DNA from 2 places in the Micromonospora aridisoli genome. Region 1 is predicted to be linked to the other one. Evidence: predicted binding sites of a transcription regulator. Region 1 holds the regulator's gene; the other holds the start of a gene.
The links. The regulator HspR, encoded in region 1, represses chaperone genes until heat shock. The targets are predictions, from matches to a motif close to TTGAGTNNNNNNNACTCAA.
Positions count from the first base shown of each region.

Region 2: lon (endopeptidase La) is a predicted target of HspR. The motif match lies at 2,064-2,082, and genes of this name have one in related genera.

Region 1 is NZ_JAXCFK010000002.1:271,336-274,744, reverse strand. It holds gene SM447_RS04720 (cation:proton antiporter) at 1-13, shown strand, start outside; gene SM447_RS04715 (hypothetical protein) at 184-612, shown strand; gene SM447_RS04710 (hypothetical protein) at 669-884, opposite strand; gene SM447_RS04705 (heat shock protein transcriptional repressor HspR) at 1,063-1,500, opposite strand; gene dnaJ (molecular chaperone DnaJ) at 1,529-2,704, opposite strand; gene grpE (nucleotide exchange factor GrpE) at 2,790-3,409, opposite strand, start outside.
Region 2 is NZ_JAXCFK010000007.1:152,238-155,646, reverse strand. It holds gene SM447_RS16820 (hypothetical protein) at 94-1,359, shown strand; gene SM447_RS16815 (histone-like nucleoid-structuring protein Lsr2) at 1,496-1,843, opposite strand; gene lon (endopeptidase La) at 2,106-3,409, shown strand, end outside.

The DNA of each region.
Region 1 (3,409 bases):
CGACGGATCGTGACCGCTCATCGTCCGGTTTGACCGTCCGGACACCCCCCGCCGACCAACAGATGCCGAATTGCTTCCCGCAGGGGCTACCGGTACTCACCGGTACCGCGTTAACGTGTCGCCCCAGCAGCCAGGGTTCGCGGTGGGCGGGCGCCCCCGCGGGCGAAAGCGGAAGGTTGGCCGGTGAGCGTGCAGGAGTCAGCGTTCCACGGCTTCGCCAACCCCGTCGACCCCACCCCGGCGGAGTTGCGAGCGTGGGCTTACCACCCCGATTCGGTCCCGTTGACGTCGATGCCGCCGGACTGGGACCTGTTGGTCTCCGGTGACCGGCTGGTGATGACGCTGTTCGATCTGGCGATGGACACCCGTTGTCCGGCGCGTCGGTTCGCGCTGCACTGCCTCTACATCTACGCCGCCGACGGGATCCGGACGAATTTCCGGGCACACCCGAAACGTCGCTTCCGCAAGCTGGTGGATCAGGCGGAGCGCAACGGCGACGAGATGATGCGCACCTGGGCGCACAACAGCCGGGTGCTGCTGACCCGACCGGAGCTGTTCGTCTACCGGGAGTGGTGCGAGGGCGGCCTGGTGCGGGAGAACCGCCGGCTCTGAGCGCGCCGAACGGGCCGGGACCCCCCGTGGCTCCCGGCCCGCACGTCGGCGGACCGTCAGCGCGATCCGCCCCGCTCGCGGCGGTGCTGGTCGGTGCGCGCCTGACCGGCACCGTGCCCACCCCGGCCGGCCTGGCCGCTGAACCTGCCGGCTCGGATCTGGTCGGAGAAGCGCCCCGTGGTGATCCGGTCGAACCGGCCACGGACCTTCTCGGCCAGGCTGTCTAGGCGCTGCTCCGCCTCCTCGGCCACCTTCTTCGCCGATTCCGTCATGGCTCCCCCCGCCAGATCGGAGTCCGGATTGAGATGGTTTAGACCTGATTCCCGAAGGCTAGTCGAGACAACCTGTCCGCCGCTCGGATTTGCCGGAACACGAGCAGATCGTGCCGGGAGGAAGCGAAAGAGGCGTGGCCCCGGATGGGACCACGCCTCCTTGCCGGTGCAGGGCGCGTCAACGCCCAGGGCCGCGCCGGGGACGCCACACCACCAGCGCGGTCGAGGTCTGGTTGGTGGGCACGAGATCCCGGCCGGGGAAGCGAGCCAGCGACTCCAGTTCGGCCATCCGGCGGTACGCGGCGTCGAGTTCGGCCTCCAACTGGGCCACCCGCTGCTGCGCCTGCTCCAGCAGACGCTCCAACCCGATGATCCGCTTGATCCCGGCGAGGTTGACGCCGTCGTCCTGACTGAGCCGCTGCACCTCACGCAGCAGCACCACGTCGCGGACGCTGTACCGGCGCCCACCACCGGCCGCCCGTCCGGCCTGTACCAGGCCGAGCCGGTCGTACTGGCGCAACGTCTGCGGGTGCATCCCCGCCATCCGCGCCGCCACCGAGATCATCAGCACCTTGGCCTCGTATGCCGGGTCATCCGAGCCGACGAACCCGTCCATCCCGCTCACCTCCGGACCGCATCACCGATCAACCGAATCGACGCACCCGCGCGTCAAGATGTTCCCGGGCCGCCGGCGGGGTCTGCTCGGCGAACGTCTCCAGGGCGGCCCGTGCCTCGTCAGAGATCCGCGCCGGCACCACCACGTCGAGGGTGACCAGCAGATCGCCGATCTGGCCGTCCCGGCGGCTGACGCCCTTGCCCCGGGCCCGCAGGATCCGACCGCTCGGCGTACCCGGCGGCACCCGCAGGGTCACCGCACCGTCCAGGGTCGGTACCCGCAGGTCGGTGCCGAGGACCGCCTCCGCGAACGTGATCGGGACGGTCAGCGTCAGGTCGTCTCCGGTGCGCCCGAACACCTCGTCCGGCCGGACCTTGACGTGCACGAACAGGTCACCCGCCGGGCCGCCGCGCTCGCCGGGCTCGCCCCGGCCGGCCAGCCGGATCCGCTGACCGTCGGCCACCCCGGCGGGAAAGCGGACGTTGAGCGTACGGGTCTTGGTGACCCCGCCGGTGCCCTGGCATTCCGGGCACTTCTCGTCCACCACGGTGCCCACGCCCTGACAGTTGCGGCACGGCTCGGAGAAGCTGAACGCACCCTGGTTCCGGTTGGTAACCCCGGCACCGTGGCAGACCGGACAGGTTCGCGGCACGGTGCCCGGCTTGGCACCGTTGCCGTGGCAGGTGTCGCAGACGCCGGGCGCCCGCAGGGTCAGCGGCAGGGTCACCCCCCGGACCGCGTCGTGGAAGTCGAGCGCCACCTCGGTCTCGATGTCGCGACCCCGCGCCGGACCGGGCGCGCCTCCGGCCCCGCCACCGCCCGAGAAGATCGAGCTGAACAGATCGGAGATGCCGCCCCCGGCGAACCGGCCGCCACCTGGCTGTTGGCCACCGAACAGGTCGGAGACATCGAACGGCACACCGCCCGGCTGGCCGGCCTGGCGGGCGCCGCGCCGGAACGCGCCCGAGCCGAACAGCGAGCGCATCTCGTCGTACTCGCGGCGCTTCGCGTCGTCACCGAGCACCGCGTACGCCTCGGAGACCGCCTTGAAGCGCTCCTCGGCCTTGGCGTCGCCGGGGTTGTGGTCCGGGTGCGACTCGCGGGCCAACTTGCGGTACGCCTTCTTGATCTCGTCAGCCGGGGCGGTCTTCGCCACGCCAAGGACCGCGTAGTAGTCCTTCTCGATCCAGTCCTTCGAACTCACCCGTACACCTCCTCCCCGGCTCCGGGCCCGGTCCGCCCCGCCCGCCGGGGGTCGGCGGGCGGGGCGGCCGGGTCACCGTCGCGCACTATTCCGGGTCGGCGACCGCGACCATCGCGGGCCGCAGCAGTCGCTCACCGATCTGGTAGCCCCGACGCATCACCTGCACGCAGGTCGGCTCGGTGACATCGGCCGAGGTCTGGTGGGCCACCGCCTCGTGCCGCGTCGGGTCGAACGGGTCGCCCTGCTCGCCGAACGGGGTCAGCCCGAACTTGCCCAACGCGGTGACGAGCTGCTCCGCCACCGAACCGAACGGACCGACCAGGTCACCGTGCTCCCGGGCCCGGTCGAGATCGTCCAGGATCGGCAGCAGCGCGGCGAGCACGGATCCGGTCGCCTGCTCGGTGACCAGCGCGCGGTCGCGCTCGACCCGCTTGCGGTAGTTGGCGTACTCGGCGGACACCCGCTGCACGTCGCGGGTGCGCTCGTCCAGCTCGGCGCGGAGCGCCTCCAACTCGGCGCCGAACCCGCCACCGCCGGCCGTCTCGGACGACGACTCGACCGGCTCGGCCGGAGAGTCCACCACCGGCGGACCCGCGGCGGCCGACGCCTCGCTCAGCGCGCTCGCCTCGACCTCGATCGAGTCGACCACGACCTCGGCCTCCTCGACCAGGCCCTCCGCCGGAACGTCCGGCCCGGCGTCCGCCG
Region 2 (3,409 bases), on a different contig from region 1:
CGTTCAGGCGGTCCCCGTCGAGCGTGCCACCACGATTCCGTTCGGTCCGTCGAGTCACGAATCAGGTACCGGATCGAGAAGGAGAGCAATTCGATGCGCAGGTCAACCCGGTCGCGCCGACCATCCGGTAACGCGCGGACCAAGCGACTTCTGGCCGCTGGCGCCACGCTCGCTGTCTTCGGCGGCGTCGTCGCCGTGACCCAGATCTCGTCGGCCGGTGACCGACGGCCGAACCAGCAGACGCGGCCGGTGGCGGCCGAATGTGTCGCCCCGAGCCCCGGTGCCACCGCGCCGACCGCTCGCGGTGCGACCACCACCCGCACCTGGCAGAACGGCCGCTGGGTGGTCAATCACTGGGGTGACGGGCAGCAGACCGTGGAGGAGTGCCAGGAGACCCGCAACGGCACCGACGGTGCGACCACCGGGACCCTCGCAGTGGCCTGTCCGGACGTGGTGAGTCGGCTCCCGCAGGTGCCCGACCGAGCCCGGGCCGAGGTGGACCGCAACCTCAACGCCCTGCAGACCCAGATCACCCAGGCGGACCAGCGGCTCGCCGCGGAGGGCAACCAGGGCCAGGAGTTCATCCGTAACGCCATCCTCGCCCCGCTGGCCAGCCAGCGTCGCGCGACCCTCAACCGGATCACGATCGCCATCGACCGGTTCGGCCCTCGGCCGCGCGGTCTCGCCAACCTCGCCACCTGCCAGGTGCAGCCGGTCGACAACACCAACGATGGCGACGACGACGGCAACGACGGTGGTAACAACGGCGGTAACAACGGCGGTAACAACGGCGGTAACAACGGCGGCAACAACGGCCTCGACGTGCTGGCGAACAACTGCAACAACAGCCAGCTGCAGGCGCACGACGGCTTCCAGAACGGCAACCGCTGCATCAGCACCGCGTTCGGCGAGGTCGGCTCGGCCGCCAACAACCCGTCGCTACTCATCACCGACTTCCCGCAGCAGATCAACCGCAACGAGGGCTTCTCGATCCGGGTCAGCACCCGCAACCTGGTCCGGGACCGGTTCCTGCCGGCCGGTCAGGGCGGCTACTACCTGGAGAGCTCGCTGCTCAACGAGCAGGGCCTGACGCGCGGCCACTTCCACACCGCCTGCCGGATGCTGAACAACACGAACGAGGCACCGGCGCCGGAGCCGGTGCCGGCCTTCTTCGTCGCCACCGAGGACGGCGGCGGCGGCTCGCAGCCGGACGAGGTGACCATTCAGATCCCGGGTCTGCCGGACTCCGGTATCGCGCAGTGCGCGGTCTGGGCCGGTGACGGATCGCACCGTATCCCGATGTCGGAGCGGGCCAACCAGACCCCCGCGTTCGACGCGGTGCGGATCCAGGTCAACTGACGACGCGGAGGGCTGAGGCCGAGAGCTGACGTCCAGGCACGCGGGGCCGTCCGGGAATTGTCCGGACGGCCCCGCAGCACGTTGGGAAGTCGGTGTATGCCGTGACCTATCCGCGCCAGAGTGCCATTCCCGCTGCTCAGCGGTTCTTGTACGCCTCGACCACCTCGACCGGGATGCGGCCCCGCTCAGAAATCTTGTAGCCGTTCCGGACGGCCCATTCGCGGACGGCGCGGTTCTGCTCCCGGTTCATTCCCGGAGTGCCCGAACCGCTGCCGCGACGCGGACTACGGCCAGTGTCGGGGCCACCACGGCCGAGTCGCCGGCCGGCATCGATAAAAGGGTCCAGCGCCTTGCGCAGGACGCCCGCGTTCTCGTCGGAAACGTCGATGGTGTACGCCACGCCATCCAGGCTGAACTCGACCGTCCGGTCGGCCTTTCCGCCGTCGAGGTCGTCAGTCAGCACCGTGATTACTTTTTTGGCCATCGTCGATTACTCCCTGTGTCTGGCGGGGTGTGCTCAAAGTTTGACTGATCGTCCGGCAATTGCGCAACAATAGTGCGCCCTGCGGCGACTCGCGTTTTGCGTGTCGTCGAAATCCCCGATTCTGGATCTGCCGGGTGTGGGCGCGAGCCGATTCGGCTCCACCGCGCCGGGTCGGCCGTGTGCTGGGTCACACCGAGGAACAACCGGCGGCCGCTCCGACTTGAGCCAGACACGCTCAACTCGATGCGATAGCAGGTGTTCGATGGCAACTCTTCCGGTACTTCCACTGGCCGACGCCGTACTGCTGCCCGGCATGGTCATCCCGGTGACCCTCGACCCGACCACCCAGGCCGCGGTCGACGCGGCCCGAGCCACCGGCGACCGCAAGCTGCTCGCCGTGCCGCGCCTGGACGGCGAGTACGGCTCCGTCGGCGCGATCGCCACGATCGAGAAGGTCGGGCGGCTGCCCAGCGGCGAGCCCGCGGCCGTCATCCGTGGCCTGAACCGGGCCCGGATCGGCTCCGGTGTGCCCGGTCCCGGCGCGGCCCTCTGGGTCGAGGCGACCGAGATCGATGAACCCGCCCCGGCCGGCCGGGCCCGTGAACTCGCCCGCGAGTACCGCGCGTTGATGACCTCGGTGCTCCAGCAACGTGGTGCCTGGCAGGTCATCGACGCGATGGAACGGATGACCGACCTCTCCGAGCTGGCCGACTCGGCCGGCTACGCGCCCTGGCTCAGCCTGGCGCAGAAGACCGAACTACTGGCCGCGCCGGACGTCACGGCCCGGCTGGAACTGCTCGTCGGCTGGGTGCGTGACCACCTGGCCGAGCAGGAGGTCACCGAGCAGATCAACTCCGACGTCCGCGAAGGGCTGGAGAAGTCGCAGCGGGAGTTCCTGCTGCGTCAGCAACTCGCCGCGATCCGCAAGGAACTCGGTGAGGACGCCCCGGACGGCTCGGCCGACTACCGGGCCCGCGTGGAGGGCGCCGACCTGCCCGAGAAGGTGCGCGAGGCGGCGCTGCGCGAGGTCGGCAAGCTGGAGCGGGCCAGCGACGCCTCCCCGGAGGCGGGCTGGATCCGTACCTGGCTCGACACGGTGCTGGAGATGCCGTGGAGCACGCGTACCGAGGACAACACCGACCTGGCCGCGGCGCGGGCCGTGCTCGACGCCGACCACGCCGGTCTGGCCGACGTCAAGGACCGCATCCTGGAGTACCTGGCGGTGCGCAACCGACGCGCCGAGCGTGACCTCGGTGTGGTCGGTGGTCGCGGCTCCGGTGCCGTACTGGCCCTCGCCGGACCGCCCGGCGTCGGCAAGACCAGCCTCGGCGAGTCGGTCGCCCGGGCACTCGGCCGGACGTTCGTCCGGGTCTCCCTCGGCGGCATCCGGGACGAGGCCGAGATCCGGGGACACCGCCGCACCTACGTGGGCGCGCTGCCCGGTCGCATCGTCCGGGCGCTGCGCGAGGCGGGCTCGATGAACCCGGTGGTGCTGCTCGACGAGGTGGACAAGGTCTCCGTGGGGTACGCCGGCGACCCGGCCGCCGCCCTGCTGGAGGTGCTCGA